4 regions of the Cytobacillus sp. ABV4_503 genome follow, and region 4 is predicted to be linked to each of the others. Evidence: a T-box and tRNA genes for the amino acid it is inferred to sense, from the RefSeq annotation. Region 4 holds a T-box; the other regions hold tRNA genes.

Region 1 (5,295 bases), 3.7 Mb from region 4:
GGGCTTAGTGATCCGGTGGTTCCGCATGGAAGGGCCATCGCTCAACGGATAAAAGCTACCCCGGGGATAACAGGCTTATCTCCCCCAAGAGTCCACATCGACGGGGAGGTTTGGCACCTCGATGTCGGCTCATCGCATCCTGGGGCTGTAGTCGGTCCCAAGGGTTGGGCTGTTCGCCCATTAAAGCGGTACGCGAGCTGGGTTCAGAACGTCGTGAGACAGTTCGGTCCCTATCCGTCGTGGGCGCAGGAAATTTGAGAGGAGCTGTCCTTAGTACGAGAGGACCGGGATGGACGCACCGCTGGTGTACCAGTTGTCTTGCCAAAGGCATCGCTGGGTAGCTATGTGCGGAAGGGATAAGTGCTGAAAGCATCTAAGCATGAAGCCCCCCTCGAGATGAGATTTCCCATAGCGTCAAGCTAGTAAGATCCCTGAAAGATGATCAGGTTGATAGGTCAGAGGTGGAAGCGTGGCGACATGTGGAGCTGACTGATACTAATCGATCGAGGACTTAACCAAAACGAAAAGCGGAGGCGACTGTTCAACTTCGAGAGACGTTGGAGAGCCGGCCATTCAAATCCTGGTTTTGGGATTTGGAGGGACGGATCGAAACGGCCGAGAAGTTAGGAGCCGAAGCTAGACAAGTCATTGGTGAATACTCGGAAAACTTCTTCATGCATTATCTAGTTTTGAGGGAATGAAAAATATGAAATTTCCTCTTGAAAAATCCTAAAAAGACGGTATAATAAAACTTGTCTTTGAAAAATAGTCTGGTGGCGATAGCGAGAAGGTCACACCCGTTCCCATACCGAACACGGAAGTTAAGCTTCTCAGCGCCGATGGTAGTTAGGGGCTGTCCCCTTGTGAGAGTAGGACGCTGCCGGGCGTTAATAATGGAGGATTAGCTCAGCTGGGAGAGCATCTGCCTTACAAGCAGAGGGTCGGCGGTTCGATCCCGTCATCCTCCACCATCAATTTAATTATACAAGCTGCCGGTGTAGCTCAATTGGTAGAGCAACTGACTTGTAATCAGTAGGTTGGGGGTTCAAGTCCTCTCGCCGGCACCACTTTAGCGAGCCATTAGCTCAGTCGGTAGAGCAGATTGCAGCACCAGTGAATTACTTCACCCGAATAGCAATCTGTGACAAAGCGTTTAGCTTTGGAACATCTGACTGCACATTTCAGGCTTTAGGAAGTCTCATAAAATATGAGCCATTAGCTCAGTCGGTAGAGCATCTGACTTTTAATCAGAGGGTCGAAGGTTCGAGTCCTTCATGGCTCACCATTTTAATTTAATATTGCGGGTGTGGCGGAATTGGCAGACGCACCAGACTTAGGATCTGGCGCCGCAAGGCGTGGGGGTTCGACTCCCTTCACCCGCACCATTCTTTAAGCGGAAGTAGTTCAGTGGTAGAACATCACCTTGCCAAGGTGGGGGTCGCGGGTTCGAATCCCGTCTTCCGCTCCATTTTTTGCCGGGGTGGCGGAACTGGCAGACGCACAGGACTTAAAATCCTGCGGTAGGTGACTACCGTACCGGTTCGATTCCGGTCCTCGGCACCAGAAGAATTTAATAATGCGCCCGTAGCTCAATTGGATAGAGCGTTTGACTACGGATCAAAAGGTTAGGGGTTCGACTCCTCTCGGGCGCGCCATTATTAACGGGGAGTAGCTCAGCTTGGTAGAGCACTTGGTTTGGGACCAAGGGGTCGCAGGTTCGAATCCTGTCTTCCCGACCATTTATTATTGGGGCCTTAGCTCAGCTGGGAGAGCGCCTGCTTTGCACGCAGGAGGTCAGCGGTTCGATCCCGCTAGGCTCCACCATTATTATTTTAACATTTCGGCGGTGTAGCTCAGCTGGCTAGAGCGTACGGTTCATACCCGTGAGGTCGGGGGTTCGATCCCCTCCGCCGCTACCATTTAATTAAACAATGCTGGACCTTTAGCTCAGCTGGTTAGAGCAGACGGCTCATAACCGTCCGGTCGTAGGTTCGAGTCCTACAAGGTCCACCACTTTCATTTATACGGAGGAATACCCAAGTCCGGCTGAAGGGATCGGTCTTGAAAACCGACAGGCGGGTCAAACCGCGCAGGGGTTCGAATCCCCTTTCCTCCTCCATATTTTTAATAATACTATCGCGGGGTGGAGCAGTCCGGTAGCTCGTCGGGCTCATAACCCGAAGGTCGCAGGTTCAAATCCTGCCCCCGCAATCTGGTCCGGTAGTTCAGTTGGTTAGAATGCCTGCCTGTCACGCAGGAGGTCGCGGGTTCGAGTCCCGTCCGGACCGCCATTTTTATAAAATAAACAATATACGGCTCAGTAGCTCAGTCGGTAGAGCAAAGGACTGAAAATCCTTGTGTCGGCGGTTCGATTCCGTCCTGAGCCACCATCTTTAATCTTAACGCGGGTGTAGTTTAGTGGTAAAACCTCAGCCTTCCAAGCTGATGATGAGGGTTCGATTCCCTTCACCCGCTCCAAAATGGGCCTATAGCTCAGCTGGTTAGAGCGCACGCCTGATAAGCGTGAGGTCGATGGTTCGAGTCCATTTAGGCCCACCATTTTATATTATTGTTCCGCAGTAGCTCAGTGGTAGAGCATTCGGCTGTTAACCGAACGGTCGTAGGTTCGAATCCTACCTGCGGAGCCATATATGGGGAAGTACTCAAGTGGCTGAAGAGGCGCCCCTGCTAAGGGTGTAGGTCGGGTAACCGGCGCGAGGGTTCAAATCCCTCCTTCTCCGCCATATTGGCCCCTTGGTCAAGCGGTTAAGACACCGCCCTTTCACGGCGGTAACACGGGTTCGAATCCCGTAGGGGTCATACAAAAAAGCTGTCAACAATTTGTTGGCAGCTTTTTTTCTGTCTTTTCTGTTCTGTTCCAGCATACCTTCAGTTAGTTACATCTCTGTTTTTTAATCAAACTTCTCTTCTTCCTTGCTTAATTTATTGCCTGGATTATTCAAATCGATCTCGGAAGATATCCCCGTATAGGGGCCTCTAAACATATCACCAGTGGCCATAATCTTTCCATCCGGTGCTTCAAATAACGGAACTCTTACTTCATTTTTTGATGCCTCATTCAATAATAATTCCTCTTCTTTATTACTCAAAATATTATTCTCCTTTCATTTTTTGCTTGCATACTTTGTCTTATTTTGTCTGAGTTTACCGGAGATTATGTCGAAGTCTGTTAAATTGGGCAGAATGTTATCGGATTATAGCGGGTTTTAGACATTGTTGTCATAAAATTAAAAAAACTTTTACAAGGATTTTTCTCATGTTCCGCGAATATAACAGGAAAGTCAAAAGAAACGAGACTGGGTGGGGAGAAGGATGGTAGTGGATACTTTGTTTCCAACCGATTATCAGCTGCATTTGTTCCATGAAGGGACATATTATGAAAGTCACCAGTTATTTGGTGCACATGTTGTTTCCAATGGCGGAGATGTGTTTACCCGCTTTTGTGTTTGGGCACCGAATGCTGAAGTTATCAGATTAGTCGGTGATTTTAATGATTGGAATGGAGAAGGCTATACCTTACATAGAGTGAATAATGAAGGTGTCTGGTTTATTCAGCTGGATGGAAACATGGAAGGTGCCTTGTATAAGTATGAAATTGAAACAAAGAAAGGAGATGTTTTATTAAAGGCTGATCCTTATAGCTTTTTTTCAGAAGTAAGGCCCAATACAGCATCTAAAGTATATTCGCTGGACGGGTATCAGTGGAATGACAGCAAATGGATCCAAAAAAAAGAAATGAAGTCTATTTATACGGAGCCTGCAGTCATTTATGAAGTCCATATGGGTTCATGGAAGCAAAAAGAATCTGGAAGTCTGTATACATACAGGGAGCTTGCAGATGAGCTAATTCCTTATGTGGTCGAACATGGGTTTACGCATATAGAATTGCTTCCTCTAATTGAGCATCCGCTCGACGCTTCCTGGGGCTATCAGGGAACAGGCTATTACTCTGTTACAAGCCGTTATGGCAGCCCGCATGATTTTATGTATTTTGTTGATCAGTGCCACCAGCATGGTGTTGGTGTCATTCTGGACTGGGTGCCGGGGCACTTCTGCAAAGATGCCCATGGTCTTTATCAGTTTGATGGTTCGTATTTGTATGAGTATGAAACTGAGGGCGACAGAGAGAACAGAGTATGGGGCACAGCCAATTTTGATCTCGGCAAAAATGAAGTTCAAAGCTTTCTTATTTCCAACGCTGTTTTTTGGATGGAGAAATATCATATTGATGGCTTCCGGGTTGATGCGGTCGCTAATATTATCTATTGGCCTAACCGGGATGGGAAGACAGAAAATCCATTCGGCACCAGTTTTCTGCAGAACTTAAATAAAGTTGTTTCTCAATATGACTCTTCCTTTCTCATGATGGCAGAGGATTCAACAGACTGGCCGCAAGTGACTGCACCAGTCCATTATGGAGGGCTGGGTTTTCATTACAAGTGGAATATGGGCTGGATGAATGACGTTCTTACATATATGGAAACAGCGCCTGAGAGGCGATCTGGTGTTCATGGAAAGATGACATTTTCGCTTTTGTATGCTTTTACAGAAAACTTCATACTGCCTTTTTCACATGATGAAGTTGTTCATGGAAAAAAATCGCTGCTTGATAAAATGCCGGGAGATTACTGGCAAAAATTTGCTCAATTCAGGCTCCTGCTTGGATATATGATTGCCCACCCCGGTAAGAAGCTTCTTTTCATGGGAAGTGAACTTGGGCAGTTTTCGGAATGGAAAGACAAAGAACAGCTTGATTGGCATCTGCTTGATTACGAGATGCATAAAAAAGCAAATGATTATGTGAAAGATTTAATAAAGGTTTATAAACGTTCAAAGGCTCTTTTTGAGCTTGATCATCTTCAGGATGGTTTTGAATGGATTGATTGTCATAATGCAGACCAATCCATCTTTTCTTTTATCAGGAAAGGCTCTAAAGTGGATGATTTTCTTGTGATTGTCTGCAATTTCACACCTGCTTTCTACCTTAATTATCGTATTGGAGTTCCAAAGGCGGGTTCCTATCGGGAAATACTCAACAGTGACAGTGATAGCTTTGGAGGATCAAATTGCACTAACAAGAGGGTCCTTAAGACAGAGCAATTAGAGTTTCATGGCAAGCCGTTCAGTTTGGAAATGTCTATTCCGCCATTTGGCATTTCAATCTTACGCCCTGTAAAACATCGGAAGGAGAGGAAGGGAAATGGGAAAGAAAAAGTGCGTCGCAATGTTATTAGCAGGAGGGAAAGGGAGCAGGCTTAGTTCTCTGACAAAAAG
Region 2 (5,295 bases), 120 kb from region 4:
AATAACTACAATTCTTGTTAAAAGGTCATTCCATCTTCGGCCGCCAATAACCTTCGGCACTATGACATACCAGGCAGAGACCGCGGTTAAATACCAGATGTTAACCAGCGTATGGCCGAACGCCCAGAACAGCGTGCGTGCAACCATGACATTTATTGTCTCCATCCATCCAAAAGCCCAAGGGATAATGGTAAACACCTCAATGGCTACAGGTATGCTGCCAAAGAATAAGAGAACAAAAACACCGGTAGCAAAGAAAGAAAGAATAGGGACATGCTGGCCGGGATTCCTCTTTCGCCAGCTAGCCACATTAATAAAGGCACCAAAGGCGCACATCCATACACCCAATACAATGAAGACTAAGCCGATATAGAAAATAGGTGAAGCAGCCATTGGCGGATAAAAAGTATACATAACAGATGCTTCATTCATTAAAATCGGAATCACAGCTAGGACAAATCCGAAAATCTTCATCCAGAAGCCAATCCAGGCCATCATTCTTACCTTAGGAAGCAGTCCTCCCAGCGTATGCGATAATCCAGCATAAAAGTAACCAATTGTGAAGAAAGCCGACAGTACGACTACCAGAAGCAGACCGTGAGCTGTAAGAACCTGATAATAGTTCAGCCATGCCGGCAATTCCAGCATTCCAGCCCGGTTCAGCCCTTGCAAAAGTCCAAGTATTCCCCCCAGCAGGATGGCTAAGAAAGCAACAGATAAATATGATTTCGTTATTTTTGCATCCTCCAGGCTAATTCCCATAACTTTATTTGCTTTATCCTTAAAAGCTTGTGTTTTTCCTGTTTGCTTAATAACAGTTTCCACCATCTATCCCCCCTTTATTTCACCGTAATGGTGGTGCTCATCATCTGATGGCCCGCACCGCAGTACTCATTGCAAAGAACCAAATATTCACCTGGCTTATCAAATTTCTGAGTGATCTTTTGTACATAGCCAGGCACAACCATTGCATTTAAGTTCGTGTCGGCAACCTGAAAGCCATGCACGACATCTTTTGATGTCATAGTAAAATGAACCGTTGATCCTGCAGGCACTTCAATTTCATTTGGGGTAAAGCTGAATACCTGAAGGGTCATAACCACTTCATACTCATTGTCGCCTATCTTCTTAATCCCGGGAATATTAAACGGCTCTGTCTCATCCACTTTTTGAGGATCAATTCGCTCTCCATAGCTTGGCGGCCCCATCTCCAGGGCGAATGTCTGATAGCCCGTAATCAGCATGAATCCAATAATCATTCCAAAGCTTAATATCAGCCATATCTTCTCCGACCGATGCATCATTTTTTATCCCCCCTATAATCTGGCCATGTAAAGACCATACACAATTAAATAAGTAACAAAGATCCCAAGTCCCACAACTGTAACTGAAAAGAACGTACCCCTTAGAGAGTTATGTTCCTTTAAACTGCTTTGGCCCACTTTTCGCGTTTCCACCTTCCATCAGCTCCTTAGCTTTGTTACCTACATCATAGTTGAGAAGGGTTTTCATAAAAGTGAAATGAATCACACTTTTTTTAAATATCTCGCAGGCAAAATGCTGAAATACTAGCAAAAACATAGTAATATCAAGGCTTTCTTCCATTGAATTCTGTACTGGCAAGCATAACGATTCACAAATAGTTCACATAAACTCACCTGATTTAGAAAATCACGCAATCCTCTTAAATCTGGCTTTAAAGATATAAAGGTAATATATATAAATTGATCCAATAACGGTTCTATAAAGGGGTTATCAAACACAAAAAAAACTAATTCCTATTGGAATTAGTTTGAAAATGGTATGTATAATGGTGGGCCTAAATGGACTCGAACCATCGACCTCACGCTTATCAGGCGTGCGCTCTAACCAGCTGAGCTATAGGCCCATATGTTGGAGCGGGTGAAGGGAATCGAACCCTCATCATCAGCTTGGAAGGCTGAGGTTTTACCACTAAACTACACCCGCATATGAATATGGTTTGGAGGCAACACCCGGATTTGAACCGGGGATGGAGGTTTTGCAGACCTCTGCCTTACCACTTGGCTATGCTGCCTTAAAAATGGCTGGGCTAGCAGGATTCGAACCTGCGAGTGACGGAGTCAAAGTCCGGTGCCTTACCGCTTGGCTATAGCCCAATAATAAATAATGCTGTCAAAAGAATAATGGGGCGATTGATGGGAATCGAACCCACGAGTGTCGGAGCCACAATCCGATGCGTTAACCACTTCGCCACAACCGCCACTATCCTACTGGCAGGGGTAGTAGGAATCGAACCCACATCAAAGGTTTTGGAGACCTTCGTTTTACCATTAAACTATACCCCTATATAAATGGTGGAGGGGGGCAGATTCGAACTGCCGAACCCGAAGGAGCGGATTTACAGTCCGCCGCGTTTAGCCACTTCGCTACCCCTCCAAGTCTGAAAAGACTTAGGAAATGGTGGCTCAGGACGGAATCGAACCGCCGACACAAGGATTTTCAGTCCTTTGCTCTACCGACTGAGCTACTGAGCCATATAATATTTTTTCCCCTAAAGCTAAATACATGTGCTTCAAAGCCCTGCGTTCTTTGTTGCAGATTTTAAAAGCATGCTATTCGATGATGTTGAAGCTTCGCAGCTTCATTCTTTTAAAATCCTCTACCGACTGAGCTACTGAGCAATATATTATTAATTTTTTAAAAATGGCGGTCCGGACGGGACTCGAACCCGCGACCTCCTGCGTGACAGGCAGGCATTCTAACCAACTGAACTACCGGACCAGATTGCGGGGGCAGGATTTGAACCTGCGACCTTCGGGTTATGAGCCCGACGAGCTACCGGACTGCTCCACCCCGCGATAGTATTATTAATGTGATTTTCCCATGCTCACATCTAGCATTTTATCTCGCAGCTTATTCAATGAAGTACCGCCCCGATTTCAGAAAGATTATTCAAGCAGCAGCTCAATCGGTGCGCTGAAGTAATTCCTTCGAAGTTTATTCGGGCGTGCTCCACCCCGCGATAGTATTATTAAATGAAATATGGAGGAGGAAAGGGGATTCGAACCCCTGCGCGGTTTGACCCGCCTGTCGGTTTTCAAGACCGATCCCTTCAGCCGGACTTGGGTATTCCTCCGATGTAATAAAAAATAATCATATTGGTAGCGGCGGAGGGGATCGAACCCCCGACCTCACGGGTATGAACCGTACGCTCTAGCCAGCTGAGCTACACCGCCGAAATGATTATATATTTATGGTGGAGCCTAGCGGGATCGAACCGCTGACCTCCTGCGTGCAAAGCAGGCGCTCTCCCAGCTGAGCTAAGGCCCCATGTAATAATAGAAGTGTCTCTGGTCGGGAAGACAGGATTCGAACCTGCGACCCCTTGGTCCCAAACCAAGTGCTCTACCAAGCTGAGCTACTCCCCGTAATATGGCGCGCCCGAGAGGAGTCGAACCCCTAACCTTTTGATCCGTAGTCAAACGCTCTATCCAATTGAGCTACGGGCGCAAAATAATGGAGCGGAAGACGGGATTCGAACCCGCGACCCCCACCTTGGCAAGGTGATGTTCTACCACTGAACTACTTCCGCTTAAAGAATGGTGCGGGTGAAGGGAGTCGAACCCCCACGCCTTGCGGCGCCAGATCCTAAGTCTGGTGCGTCTGCCAATTCCGCCACACCCGCAATATGAAATTAAAATGGTGAGCCATGAAGGACTCGAACCTTCGACCCTCTGATTAAAAGTCAGATGCTCTACCGACTGAGCTAATGGCTCATACTTTTATGAGATTTCCTAAAGCCTGATACGTGCAGTCAGATGTTCCAAAGCTAAACCGCTTTGTCACAGATTGCTACTCGTGTGAAGAGTCTCACTGATGCTGCAATCTGCTCTACCGACTGAGCTAATGGCTCATACCTTAAGAGGAGAAAATCGCTCGTCCAAAAGTAATGGTGGAGGATGACGGGATCGAACCGCCGACCCTCTGCTTGTAAGGCAGATGCTCTCCCAGCTGAGCTAATCCTCCAAAATGGTGACCCCTACGGGATTCGAACCCGTGTTACCGCCGTGAAAGGGCGGTGTCTTAACCGCTTGACCAAGGGGCCATATATAATTACCCAATTAGGGTGCCCGGCAGCGTCCTACTCTCACAGGGGGACAGCCCCCAACTACCATCGGCGCTGAGAAGCTTAACTTCCGTGTTCGGTATGGGAACGGGTGTGACCTTCTCGCTATCGCCACCGGACTATTTGATTGAAGAAACTTCGTTCCCTCAAAACTAGATAATGCATGAAGAAGTATTGCCGAGTATTCACCAATGACTTGTCTAGCTTCGGCTCCTAACTTCTCGGCCGTTTCGATCCGTCCCTCCAAATCCCAAAACCAGGATTTGAATGGCCGGCTCTCCAACGTCTTTCGAAGTTGAACAGTCGCCTCCGCTTTTCGTTTTGGTTAAGTCCTCGATCGATTAGTATCAGTCAGCTCCACATGTCGCCACGCTTCCACCTCTGACCTATCAACCTGATCATCTTTCAGGGATCTTACTAGCTTGACGCTATGGGAAATCTCATCTCGAGGGGGGCTTCATGCTTAGATGCTTTCAGCACTTATCCCTTCCGCACATAGCTACCCAGCGATGCCTTTGGCAAGACAACTGGTACACCAGCGGTGCGTCCATCCCGGTCCTCTCGTACTAAGGACAGCTCCTCTCAAATTTCCTGCGCCCACGACGGATAGGGACCGAACTGTCTCACGACGTTCTGAACCCAGCTCGCGTACCGCTTTAATGGGCGAACAGCCCAACCCTTGGGACCGACTACAGCCCCAGGATGCGATGAGCCGACATCGAGGTGCCAAACCTCCCCGTCGATGTGGACTCTTGGGGGAGATAAGCCTGTTATCCCCGGGGTAGCTTTTATCCGTTGAGCGATGGCCCTTCCATGCGGAACCACCGGATCACTAAGCCCGACTTTCGTCCCTGCTCGACTTGTAGGTCTCGCAGTCAAGCTCCCTTGTGCCTTTACACTCTGCGAATGATTTCCAACCATTCTGAGGGAACCTTTGGGCGCCTCCGTTACTTTTTAGGAGGCGACCGCCCCAGTCAAACTGCCCACCTGACACTGTCTCCCGCCCCGATCAGGGGCGCGGGTTAGAATTTCAATACAGCCAGGGTAGTATCCCACCGACGCCTCCACCGAAGCTGGCGCTCCGGCTTCTCAGGCTCCTACCTATCCTGTACAAGCTGTACCAAAATTCAATATCAGGCTACAGTAAAGCTCCACGGGGTCTTTCCGTCCTGTCGCGGGTAACCTGC
Region 3 (5,295 bases), on a different contig from region 4:
ACGACAACCATGCACCACCTGTCATCCTGTCCCCCGAAGGGGAACGCCCTATCTCTAGGGTTGTCAGGAGATGTCAAGACCTGGTAAGGTTCTTCGCGTTGCTTCGAATTAAACCACATGCTCCACCGCTTGTGCGGGCCCCCGTCAATTCCTTTGAGTTTCAGCCTTGCGGCCGTACTCCCCAGGCGGAGTGCTTAATGCGTTTGCTGCAGCACTAAAGGGCGGAAACCCTCTAACACTTAGCACTCATCGTTTACGGCGTGGACTACCAGGGTATCTAATCCTGTTTGCTCCCCACGCTTTCGCGCCTCAGCGTCAGTTACAGACCAAAGAGTCGCCTTCGCCACTGGTGTTCCTCCACATCTCTACGCATTTCACCGCTACACGTGGAATTCCACTCTTCTCTTCTGCACTCAAGTTCCCCAGTTTCCAATGACCCTCCCCGGTTGAGCCGGGGGCTTTCACATCAGACTTAAGGAACCGCCTGCGCGCGCTTTACGCCCAATAATTCCGGACAACGCTTGCCACCTACGTATTACCGCGGCTGCTGGCACGTAGTTAGCCGTGGCTTTCTGGTTAGGTACCGTCAAGGTACCGGCAGTTACTCCGATACTTATTCTTCCCTAACAACAGAGTTTTACGATCCGAAAACCTTCATCACTCACGCGGCGTTGCTCCGTCAGACTTTCGTCCATTGCGGAAGATTCCCTACTGCTGCCTCCCGTAGGAGTCTGGGCCGTGTCTCAGTCCCAGTGTGGCCGATCACCCTCTCAGGTCGGCTACGCATCGTCGCCTTGGTGAGCCGTTACCTCACCAACTAGCTAATGCGCCGCGGGCCCATCTGTAAGTGATAGCCGAAACCATCTTTCAGCTTTCCCTCATGTGAGGGAAAGAATCATCCGGTATTAGCCCCGGTTTCCCGGAGTTATCCCAGTCTTACAGGCAGGTTGCCCACGTGTTACTCACCCGTCCGCCGCTGACTTCAGGGAGCAAGCTCCCATCTGTCCGCTCGACTTGCATGTATTAGGCACGCCGCCAGCGTTCGTCCTGAGCCAGGATCAAACTCTCCATATAAGAGTTGATTAAGCTCATAAGTTGTCTTTTCAAAAAAGACTAAAGAATTAACGTTGACGTTTTTGTTCGTTCAGTTTTCAAAGATCAATCAGTAAGTTTGGAGCGGGTGAAGGGAATCGAACCCTCATCATCAGCTTGGAAGGCTGAGGTTTTACCACTAAACTACACCCGCATATAATATTATTGTTTCCCGAATGGTCGGGAAGACAGGATTCGAACCTGCGACCCCTTGGTCCCAAACCAAGTGCTCTACCAAGCTGAGCTACTCCCCGTAATATGGCGCGCCCGAGAGGAGTCGAACCCCTAACCTTTTGATCCGTAGTCAAACGCTCTATCCAATTGAGCTACGGGCGCATCTTTTAAAGCAACTCTTATATTATAACGACCTAAAATCAAAATGTCAACAACTTTTTTGGTGCGGCCGAGAGGACTTGAACCTCCACGGGGTTGCCCCCACTAGGCCCTCAACCTAGCGCGTCTGCCATTCCGCCACGACCGCTTAATGAAGCGACAAGTAACATCATACCAAAACGTGGTACTCATCTCAATGGTAATTAATGGTGCGGGTGAAGGGAGTCGAACCCCCACGCCTTGCGGCGCCAGATCCTAAGTCTGGTGCGTCTGCCAATTCCGCCACACCCGCAATTTGAAATTGAAATGGTGAGCCATGAAGGACTCGAACCTTCGACCCTCTGATTAAAAGTCAGATGCTCTACCGACTGAGCTAATGGCTCATACTTTTATGAGACTTCCTAAAGCCTGATAAGTGCAGTCAGATGTTCCAAAGCTAAACCGCTTTGTCACAGATTGCTATTCGGATGAAGAAATTCACTGATGCTGCAATCTGCTCTACCGACTGAGCTAATGGCTCATTTAAAAATGGCTGGGCTAGCAGGATTCGAACCTGCGAGTGACGGAGTCAAAGTCCGGTGCCTTACCGCTTGGCTATAGCCCAATAACAAATGGCGGTCCCGACGGGAATCGAACCCGCGATCTCCTGCGTGACAGGCAGGCATGTTAACCGCTACACCACGGGACCATCCATATAAATACCGTCGGAAACAAAAAAAGTGACCCGTACGGGATTCGAACCCGTGTTACCGCCGTGAAAGGGCGGTGTCTTAACCGCTTGACCAACGGGCCATTGTCAGAATTTTCTGGCGGAGAAGGAGGGATTTGAACCCTCGCGCCGCTTACGCGACCTACACCCTTAGCAGGGGCGCCTCTTCAGCCACTTGAGTACTTCCCCAAATATGGCTCCGCAGGCAGGATTCGAACCTGCGACCGTTCGGTTAACAGCCGAATGCTCTACCACTGAGCTACTGCGGAATAATAATGAACTTTATCGATAAAACAGTTAACACCTTATCGACTCTTCATATTATAAGGACGCTGGCTATAAAAGTCAAGCTTGTTTTTTAGAAGAATTTATTAGCTGTTTGTCCTGTTTGTCCTGCGACAATTATTAAATATAATGCGTATTTAATCTATTGTCAATTCTTTTTAAATACTAATTTCCCCTTGCATTTACCGCAGACATATTTATTCGTATCAACTATTCTTTTTCTTTGATAGGTTTGGCCGCATTCTTTACACATATAAACAAGAATCTTAGCAGCTTTATTTGTTTTTGGGCGATCAGGCAAGGCAGAACAATATCGAGGTGCTCCCACTTTTTTCATTAGCATTCTGAAATCCTGATCACGATGTTTATACCCTTTCCCTTCTAAATGCAAGTGATAATGACAGAGTTCGTGCTTAATAATCCCCTCTAATTCTTCGGCCCCAAGCTGTTCATAATACTTTTTATTTATTTCAACATGGTGTGAACTCAGCATATATCTTCCGCCAGTCGATCTAAGACGCAAATTAAAATAAGCCTGATGGCGAAAGGGCTTGCCGAAGCTTTCTAATGATATCTTTTCAACAAGTGTCTGAAGCTCCTGGTCATTCATAGCAATGTTTTTCCTCTCTTATCGTAAACATGACAACCTATTATAGCATACATTATATATACCTTTTATAGCTCTGAACTCCCTTAGCAGTCCAAGGGAGAATCATCAGATTCCAATACACGGGAGGTAAAACATATGCCTGTTTGGTTTCAAAATCAAATCCAGCGTGCCTTTTATGAAAAAGACCGCTATCAGATCAAACTGCTGAATCAGTGCTGGTTTTTCTATAGAAAGAAACACTGCTCTTAAAATGCTGAGAGCCTGAGATGAATACCAGCTAATATCAGCCACAACCTCCACCCGGAACCGCAGTCGACACTTTGCTGACTGAAATTGCATAGTCCAGCAGAACACATTCTCTGCAAACCTTAAAAGAATAGGCCAAATCACGCTAGAAATATTGATTTCCGATGTGATTTGGCTTATGACTCGAGAAGTCAATCTTTGAAGACAGTAAAACAAAGCAATATTTTTCAGTTAATTAGAGTGTTCAAGCATAGTTAAGGCGACTCTTCCCTTGTGCTTATCAACTGAGTCAACCCAGACTGTTACTACATCCCCAACAGACACGACATCCAGCGGGTGTTTAACAAATTGGCGGCTAAGTTTGGAAATATGAACAAGGCCATCCTGTTTGACTCCGATATCAACAAATGCACCAAAGTCTACTACATTTCTCACTGTACCTTGAAGCTCCATCCCTTCCTGCAGATCTTCAAGTTTCAGCACTTCTTTCTTTAGCAGCGGCTTTGGCAGCTCATCACGCGGATCTCTTTCCGGTCTCATTAAAGCATCAATAATATCTTTCAGTGTAAGTTCACCAATTTCAAGCTCCCGCGCTGTCTGGCTGATATTTATGCCTTTTAGTGCTTCCCTCAATGATTGCGTTCCAAGGTCACTGGATTTAAAGCCGAGATTAGCAAGCAATTTATTTACTTCTGCATATGTTTCCGGGTGTATTCCAGTCCGGTCCAGAGGTTCTTTTCCATCGTTAATCCGCAGGAAGCCTATCGCCTGTTCATAAGTTTTGGCCCCAAGGCGCGGAATCTTTTTCAACTGCTTGCGGTCTGTAAATTTCCCTTCTTCTTCCCGTTTCTTGATTATATTAGCGGCAACTGTTTTCGAAAGGCCAGCTACATGCTGCAGCAATGAAGATGACGCTGTATTCACATTAACACCCACTTGGTTTACCGCTGTCTCAACAACAAAAGAGAGTGATTCTGACAGTTTTTTCTGGGATACGTCATGCTGATATTGACCAACCCCCACGGACTTGGGATCAATCTTAACCAATTCTGCAAGAGGATCCTGGAGTCGGCGGGCGATGGATACGGCACTTCTTTCCTCTACCTGAAGATCAGGAAACTCTTCTCTGGCAAGATCTGAGGCAGAGTATACGCTCGCCCCTGCTTCATTGACAATTAGGTAGAATATTTCCTCTTTCATGTCCTTTAAAATGTCAGCGATGAACTGCTCGGTTTCCCTTGAGGCGGTTCCATTGCCGATGGCAACCATTTCTACTTTAAAGGTGTTTAGAATATGCACTACTTTCTCTCGTGCTTGTTTCGTTTTGGAAACAGGCGGATGCGGATATATGACACCGATATCAAGTACTTTTCCTGTCTCATTTACCACAGCCAGCTTGCAGCCAGTTCTGTAGGCAGGGTCTACACCAAGTACCATCTTGCCTTTTAATGGGGGCTGAAGCAGCAATTTTCTGAGATTTTCAGAAAAAATCATGATTGCCTGTTCTTCTGCTTTTTCAGTTAGTTCATTGCGGATTTCACGTTCAATCGAAGGCATAATCAGACGCTTGTATCCATCTTCAATAGCTTCCTTTACAATTGGCCCTGCAGAGGAGCGTTCATCCTTCACCCACTTTTTATATAAGTATTTTAAAATCAATTCGGTATTTGGCTTAATGTTAATCCTTAAAACTTCTTCTTTTTCACCGCGGTTTAATGCAAGTGTGCGGTGTGGAACAATCTTGCTCACTGGTTCCTCATACTCGTAATACATTTCATAAACGCCTTTTTCATCAATCTCTTTATTCTTCACAGAAGACTCAATGGTTCCCTTTTTGACTGTTTCCATACGGATCCATTTTCTGCTTTCTGCTTCATCTGATACCCATTCTGCGATAATATCTTTGGCTCCGGCAATTGCCTCTTCGGCTGTAGTTACTTCCTTTTCATCAGATAAAAATTCTTTTGCCTTTGCAGCCAGGGTTTCATTAAGGGGAAAAGTGAGAAGCCATTCAGCAAAC
Region 4 (5,295 bases):
AATGTTTGGCTGATTTACTTGGATGACGGAGCTCCTGGTTAGTTCCGATTACTATATTGCTGTCTTTAATGTTCAAGTTGAAAGCCTGAACCATTCTCATGCTTTGCTAAAATGCAGGCAGAGTCTAAACGGCTGAAGCAGGTTATGCTGAGCAAAAGATTTGGCCTAGTTATTTAACCAAGACCGGCTTGCCAAGTTCATCAAATGCATGCTTAAAGTCAAATGCGAAAGAAGCAGGCCCATGCTGGATATAAAAATCATATCTTTTGAAAGCTTCCTTCCAGGATACATCCGATAACATATCTGTCCACCAAACCACATAGTTTGGCTGTCTCTCTGGTAGAGGCCCAAACCACTTATTCCTGTCCAGCAATGCCTGCCTATGATGGCCAGAATAAGTAAACTGATATAAAGACTGAAGGTTTTTCCATACTGTTAAGGTGAGAATGGGGGTACCCTCTCCTTTAATCGTTTCTTCAGGGAACTTCGCTCTATTTGGTGAGAATTCTTTTATGAGGTGCCCGGTTTTAGCAGCCTCTCGCATGACTTCATTTCCCGCTTCAAAAAACTCCCTGGAGGCAGGGTGTTCTTCTGAATGCTTCAGCCGTCCAACCGTCAAAATAGCCACAAATGCCAAGTTAATTCCTCCATTATCTTTTTTACCTACATATATTCCATAAGGACTGGACCAATACCTGGGAGACGGGATAATAATTTAATGGCTGTTGCCAGATATACAGTTCTCAAGCAAGTTTAAGAATGGGCATTTAAAATGGGAAGGTTATTTTACTTCCCTTAATCCTTTCCCTGAAAGAATATCCTGAATACCTTCCTCACAAACGCCATATGAACGCCAGGAACACGTTTCGCAAACAGTTTGTATATCTGAGGGAAGTGCATACTTTTGGATGCTCGACTCAATGTCCTTCCAATACAGGATTTGACCAATTTTAAGTCCCAGTTTTTCTAAAATAATAGCATCTCTTGCGTAAATATCGTCGTGTTCACAGTGGTATTCACCTGAGTTGGGATACTTTTCACACAGCTGATCTGGCCCTTTTACAAGCTGTACCCATGTCCTGGGATTGTCTCTCAAGGCTTGATGCAAACGTGTCATATTTTCCACGTATTCCTGGGAATAGCCCATTCCCCGATATCCCAGTAGGCAAAAAAGATGATGGCCCCGAAGCTTATACATAAAATCACCCCAATTTAACTTTTATGTTTGAATGTTAACTAAATATAAATATAGTTAACATACTTGTTTATCATAACATTTAAAATTGGTCAGCTGAGGGTCATTTTAGCTAACCTGGTTTACAGCCTTTCGGGGCAGGCTGTTTAAAATGGAAAATAAACTCCTGTAAATATTGAATTGCCTTTGACAAGTTGATATATTAACTTATATATATGGAATCAATGATGTGATCAAGTAAATAAGGATTGTGAAACAGAAAATATAGCCTGGGCTGAAAGCTATATCACCTCTCCTTATTGAACCCTGCCACGGAGATGTTAGTAAAGCTAACCGGGTCGTTTCGTTACAAACGTACAGAGGACTTTATATTGTGATTAAAGTCGAACTAAGGTGGTACCACGTCTATTAGCGTAAAGACGTCCTTTTGATGGACTCTTTATGCTTTTTTATTTTTTAAATCACTTTTCAGGAGGAAGAGAAGATGTCTCAAAAACCAAACCACTTTACAAAATGGTATCTTGATACGATTCAAAAAGCTGAATTATTTGATTACACCCCAGTTCGCGGCTGTATTGCCTTTAAGCCGGATGGATATGAAATATGGGAACATATTCAGGCAGAAATGGATAAGCGGTTCAAAGAAACCGGTCACCGTAATGCATATTTTCCTATGTTAATTCCAGAAGCCTTTTTTCAAAAGGAGAAGGATCACATTGAAGGGTTCTCACCAGAACTTCCATGGGTAACAGAAGCTGCCGGAGAGAAACTGGAGGAACGTCTTGCACTGCGCCCAACTTCTGAAACCATGATCGGACATTTGTATTCAGATTGGATTAAGAGTTATCGGGATTTGCCATTATTAATCAATCAATGGGCAAATGTATTCCGCTGGGAGAAGAAAACTCTTCCATTTATCCGCACTTCTGAATTTTTATGGCAGGAAGGCCATACGGCTCATGTGGATGAAGAAGATGCGCGTAAGGAAACCATGCAAATGCTGGCCATTTATAAAGAAGTTGTAGAAGGATTACTTGCGATTCCGGTTTATGATGGACAAAAGACACCATCAGAACGCTTTGCCGGTGCGATTGATACTTTTTCCATTGAAGCGATGATGAAAGATGGAAAAGCTGTGCAGGCAGGTACCTCACACTACTTAGGTACAAAATTTGCGGAAGCTTTCGATATCAAATATTTGAATAAAGAAAATAAACATACCTATGTCCATACTACATCCTGGGGTACGTCTACACGGTTAATTGGCTCCGTCATCATGGTTCATGGAGATGAGCAAGGTCTTGTGCTGCCTCCAAAAATAGCACCGACTCAAGTTGTGCTGATTCCAGTCGGGCCATGGAAAAAGAACCCTGCCATTATGGAGAAGCTGGACGAAATCTTTGCCGCACTAAAGGCAGAAGGAATTCGTGTCCGTCTTGATGATTCAGATCAATCACCAGGCTATAAATTTAATGAGTGGGAACTAAAAGGCGTACCTGTGCGAATTGAACTTGGCCCGCGTGATTTAGACCAAAATCATGGCTTGATGAAAGCACGTGATCTAGACGAGAAAGTTTCCGTACCATTAGAATCCATTGTAGACAGCATTAAAAAAGAGCTTGAAACCATGCAGAATCGTCTATTCGAAAAAGCAAAAGCATTCCGCTCGGAGAATTCGCACACACATATCGATACAATGGAACAGTTAGAAAAGCACATAGCAGAATCCGAATTAAATGACACCATTCCTGGCTGGATTTTAGCTGGCTGGTGCGGAGAAGACGCCTGTGAAGAAAGTGTAAAAGAAAAAACAAAATTCACAACAAGGAACATACCGTTCAACCCTCCGGCAACTAAGCACACATGCATCCATTGTGGTAAAGAAGCGAAGCATACGGTTTGGTTTGCGCGAGCGTATTAAACTGAGAATGTGAAATATAACGTGATCTTTCAGGGTCAATTATTTTAAGGTCCGCCTCACTCAGGCGGCCTTTTTTTATGAACGTCCAGGTTTCACAGTAAAGCATTTAAAAAAGTAACGTTAACATATTTTATTAAACTGATTAGTATGTTAAAATCTAAAATGTCTAAAAATTAAGATAACGTTCTTGGACAATGTTTTAATTTAGGAGGCAGATATTATGACAGTCAAATATATTGGCGTGAAAATATTAAGAGGAACAGGACTAAAATAATTTTAAAGGTATTGAAAGGGGAAAATCATTTGAATCAAACCTTATTAATTATTGATGCCCAACAAGAGTTAATTGATGGGAATCTGGAAGAAAGTAAAGTTTTTAATAAAGAGCAGCTTATTGGGAATATCAATTTAGTGATTGAAAAAGCAAAGCAATGCAGTGTTCCAGTTGTATTTGTTAGGGATATAGATGTTGCTGAAGGGAAAGGCAAGGGATTTCAGGTTCACGAAGAAATTAATGTGCCTAAGGAGACAAAGTTTTTTGATAAAGCTGCAACGAATTCTTTTCATGGAACAGGACTGCTGGATCACCTAAAATCTCAAAAGGTGAAGCATGTTGTTATTATGGGGTGTAAAACCCAGCACTGTATAGACAGTGCAGTTAGAACCGCAACTATTAGTGGGTTTGATGTCACATTAGTAGGTGATGGACATTCAACAACGGACAGCGATGCCTTAAGTGCAGAACAAATTATCAAGCATCATAATGATACTCTTCATGGCCATTACAATGTGGAACATTTTTCAGTTGTCAGAAATGCTGGGGAAGACTTGTTTCATCCTATACATGATTCATATAGGTAAATTGAAATTATAGTATAGCATTAGATCCCCAATTTCCTCTAAGAAATTGGGATATTTTATTTGTGAAAGATACATATTCATGATAGGTCGTTTTTTTTAAAACATTATTTTAAAGAAAATTCCGGAAAAACATATCGTGGTGCTGTACAGGAAAAAAGAAACAAGGATCCGTCGTATAAGAATCAACTAGTCTCTCAATTTGAATATAATCAGTTCAGTTCACCAGAGATTACTTTGCGGACGCAATAAACAAAGGCAGTAATCGAGAAGAATCCATTAAAGCCTGGAATGAATTAAAAAAACTGCCAGGAAGCAACAAATACAGAGGATGATTTACATAAAATAGGTTTGAAGTTAATCAATTAATTTTAGTTAATGCAGGATGGAGTTTGATTGGCAGGGATTGGTGTGGTTGAAAAGATTTGGGGCAATAACTAATTGGGGATAGATTACCTAATGGAAGTTTCATAAGGGAGGTATCCAAATGAAGATCCGGCTTACTAAATTTAGCGACAATTGGGCACACATGTTTCAAAAAGAGGTTCAATTTCTAAAAACTATCTTTGAAGATGACATTATAAAATGTGAACATTTTGGCAGCACTTCGGTCCGGGGGATGAAGGCAAAGCCTGTAATCGATATGATGTGTATTGTGAAAGACATCAAGAAGATAGATGAAATTAATGAAAAAATGAAAAACCTGGGATATGAGGCTGCTGGTGAATGGGGAATTACAGGCAGAAGATTATTTCGAAAAGGCGGAGAAAACCGATCTCATCATTTGCATTTCTATCAATTCGATAACCCCCAAATAGAACGGCACCTTGTATTTAGGAATTATCTGCGGTCCCATCCTGCTGAAGCAGCAAGGTACACTAAATTTAAGGAAGAATTAGTAAAAAGGTTTGATGACACGAGTGAATATAGCCAAGCAAAAAATACATTTGTGAAGGAAATGGAGCAGAAGGCACTTGCTTGGTTTGCGGAAGAAGAAAATTAAATGTAGAGGAATAGCAATATGCTCTCATTTCTTCACAAATATGCCATTAGGTTAAAAGGATTTTTAATCACAGCCAATGTGCTTAACAAACTTTTGGTATGCTTTTGCAGTAATCATTGAAATCAAATAAATGCTTATGAAAGAAGCAACAGATACGAAGAGTATATATATTGCTGTATAAGGTAATGGATTATCCATATTGAAAAAGGCAAATATAGTTATTAACAATGAAAGTCCTATTGCATTTGCAGTGTGTTTATTTTGGGTGCTCATAAAATCCTCCTTTCGATTAAGCTCAATAACTGCCTGTTAGTTAAA

The links. A T-box is a leader RNA that pairs with one kind of tRNA and senses whether it is charged. The one in region 4 lies ahead of proS (proline--tRNA ligase), so its partner is inferred to be a tRNA-Pro.
Region 1: it has a tRNA-Pro gene. The T-box ahead of proS (proline--tRNA ligase) is inferred to sense a tRNA for this amino acid. The anticodon was not compared.
Region 2: it has a tRNA-Pro gene. The T-box ahead of proS (proline--tRNA ligase) is inferred to sense a tRNA for this amino acid. The anticodon was not compared.
Region 3: it has a tRNA-Pro gene. The T-box ahead of proS (proline--tRNA ligase) is inferred to sense a tRNA for this amino acid. The anticodon was not compared.

Annotation. Positions count from the first base shown of each region.
Region 1 is NZ_JBSWTH010000001.1:4,031,565-4,036,859, reverse strand. It holds rRNA gene ACXAD1_RS20330 (23S ribosomal RNA) at 1-519, shown strand, start outside; rRNA gene rrf (5S ribosomal RNA) at 770-886, shown strand; tRNA gene ACXAD1_RS20320 (tRNA-Val) at 896-971, shown strand; tRNA gene ACXAD1_RS20315 (tRNA-Thr) at 992-1,067, shown strand; tRNA gene ACXAD1_RS20310 (tRNA-Lys) at 1,210-1,285, shown strand; tRNA gene ACXAD1_RS20305 (tRNA-Leu) at 1,301-1,385, shown strand; tRNA gene ACXAD1_RS20300 (tRNA-Gly) at 1,394-1,468, shown strand; tRNA gene ACXAD1_RS20295 (tRNA-Leu) at 1,475-1,563, shown strand; tRNA gene ACXAD1_RS20290 (tRNA-Arg) at 1,579-1,655, shown strand; tRNA gene ACXAD1_RS20285 (tRNA-Pro) at 1,663-1,739, shown strand; tRNA gene ACXAD1_RS20280 (tRNA-Ala) at 1,749-1,824, shown strand; tRNA gene ACXAD1_RS20275 (tRNA-Met) at 1,843-1,919, shown strand; tRNA gene ACXAD1_RS20270 (tRNA-Ile) at 1,937-2,013, shown strand; tRNA gene ACXAD1_RS20265 (tRNA-Ser) at 2,027-2,119, shown strand; tRNA gene ACXAD1_RS20260 (tRNA-Met) at 2,138-2,211, shown strand; tRNA gene ACXAD1_RS20255 (tRNA-Asp) at 2,215-2,291, shown strand; tRNA gene ACXAD1_RS20250 (tRNA-Phe) at 2,315-2,390, shown strand; tRNA gene ACXAD1_RS20245 (tRNA-Gly) at 2,405-2,478, shown strand; tRNA gene ACXAD1_RS20240 (tRNA-Ile) at 2,483-2,559, shown strand; tRNA gene ACXAD1_RS20235 (tRNA-Asn) at 2,574-2,648, shown strand; tRNA gene ACXAD1_RS20230 (tRNA-Ser) at 2,654-2,744, shown strand; tRNA gene ACXAD1_RS20225 (tRNA-Glu) at 2,749-2,820, shown strand; gene ACXAD1_RS20220 (hypothetical protein) at 2,913-3,110, opposite strand; gene glgB (1,4-alpha-glucan branching enzyme) at 3,334-5,280, shown strand; gene ACXAD1_RS20210 (glucose-1-phosphate adenylyltransferase) at 5,222-5,295, shown strand, end outside.
Region 2 is NZ_JBSWTH010000001.1:200,098-205,392, reverse strand. It holds gene ACXAD1_RS01040 (cbb3-type cytochrome c oxidase subunit I) at 1-828, opposite strand, end outside; gene ACXAD1_RS01035 (cytochrome c oxidase subunit II) at 840-1,304, opposite strand; gene ACXAD1_RS01030 (cytochrome c oxidase subunit 2A) at 1,317-1,457, opposite strand; tRNA gene ACXAD1_RS01025 (tRNA-Ile) at 1,812-1,888, opposite strand; tRNA gene ACXAD1_RS01020 (tRNA-Gly) at 1,895-1,968, opposite strand; tRNA gene ACXAD1_RS01015 (tRNA-Cys) at 1,983-2,056, opposite strand; tRNA gene ACXAD1_RS01010 (tRNA-Gln) at 2,064-2,138, opposite strand; tRNA gene ACXAD1_RS01005 (tRNA-His) at 2,167-2,242, opposite strand; tRNA gene ACXAD1_RS01000 (tRNA-Trp) at 2,254-2,327, opposite strand; tRNA gene ACXAD1_RS00995 (tRNA-Tyr) at 2,335-2,418, opposite strand; tRNA gene ACXAD1_RS00990 (tRNA-Phe) at 2,441-2,516, opposite strand; tRNA gene ACXAD1_RS00985 (tRNA-Asp) at 2,687-2,763, opposite strand; tRNA gene ACXAD1_RS00980 (tRNA-Met) at 2,767-2,840, opposite strand; tRNA gene ACXAD1_RS00975 (tRNA-Ser) at 3,026-3,118, opposite strand; tRNA gene ACXAD1_RS00970 (tRNA-Met) at 3,142-3,218, opposite strand; tRNA gene ACXAD1_RS00965 (tRNA-Ala) at 3,237-3,312, opposite strand; tRNA gene ACXAD1_RS00960 (tRNA-Pro) at 3,334-3,410, opposite strand; tRNA gene ACXAD1_RS00955 (tRNA-Arg) at 3,416-3,492, opposite strand; tRNA gene ACXAD1_RS00950 (tRNA-Gly) at 3,500-3,574, opposite strand; tRNA gene ACXAD1_RS00945 (tRNA-Leu) at 3,583-3,667, opposite strand; tRNA gene ACXAD1_RS00940 (tRNA-Lys) at 3,683-3,758, opposite strand; tRNA gene ACXAD1_RS00935 (tRNA-Val) at 3,933-4,008, opposite strand; tRNA gene ACXAD1_RS00930 (tRNA-Glu) at 4,013-4,087, opposite strand; rRNA gene rrf (5S ribosomal RNA) at 4,111-4,227, opposite strand; rRNA gene ACXAD1_RS00920 (23S ribosomal RNA) at 4,430-5,295, opposite strand, start outside.
Region 3 is NZ_JBSWTH010000002.1:114,810-120,104, reverse strand. It holds rRNA gene ACXAD1_RS25625 (16S ribosomal RNA) at 1-1,074, opposite strand, end outside; tRNA gene ACXAD1_RS25620 (tRNA-Gly) at 1,173-1,246, opposite strand; tRNA gene ACXAD1_RS25615 (tRNA-Pro) at 1,270-1,346, opposite strand; tRNA gene ACXAD1_RS25610 (tRNA-Arg) at 1,352-1,428, opposite strand; tRNA gene ACXAD1_RS25605 (tRNA-Leu) at 1,488-1,573, opposite strand; tRNA gene ACXAD1_RS25600 (tRNA-Leu) at 1,633-1,717, opposite strand; tRNA gene ACXAD1_RS25595 (tRNA-Lys) at 1,733-1,808, opposite strand; tRNA gene ACXAD1_RS25590 (tRNA-Gln) at 1,955-2,029, opposite strand; tRNA gene ACXAD1_RS25585 (tRNA-Asp) at 2,038-2,113, opposite strand; tRNA gene ACXAD1_RS25580 (tRNA-Glu) at 2,146-2,217, opposite strand; tRNA gene ACXAD1_RS25575 (tRNA-Ser) at 2,233-2,323, opposite strand; tRNA gene ACXAD1_RS25570 (tRNA-Asn) at 2,329-2,403, opposite strand; gene ACXAD1_RS25565 (SprT family protein) at 2,568-3,029, opposite strand; gene cmpA (cortex morphogenetic protein CmpA) at 3,165-3,278, shown strand; gene ACXAD1_RS25555 (Tex family protein) at 3,507-5,295, opposite strand, start outside.
Region 4 is NZ_JBSWTH010000001.1:320,680-325,974, forward strand. It holds gene ACXAD1_RS01705 (2-thiouracil desulfurase family protein) at 1-26, shown strand, start outside; gene ACXAD1_RS01710 (DUF3291 domain-containing protein) at 170-628, opposite strand; gene ACXAD1_RS01715 (DUF1284 domain-containing protein) at 782-1,198, opposite strand; T-box leader at 1,411-1,625, shown strand; gene proS (proline--tRNA ligase) at 1,680-3,116, shown strand; gene ACXAD1_RS01725 (cysteine hydrolase family protein) at 3,420-3,977, shown strand; gene ACXAD1_RS01730 (GrpB family protein) at 4,462-4,977, shown strand; gene ACXAD1_RS01735 (hypothetical protein) at 5,041-5,250, opposite strand.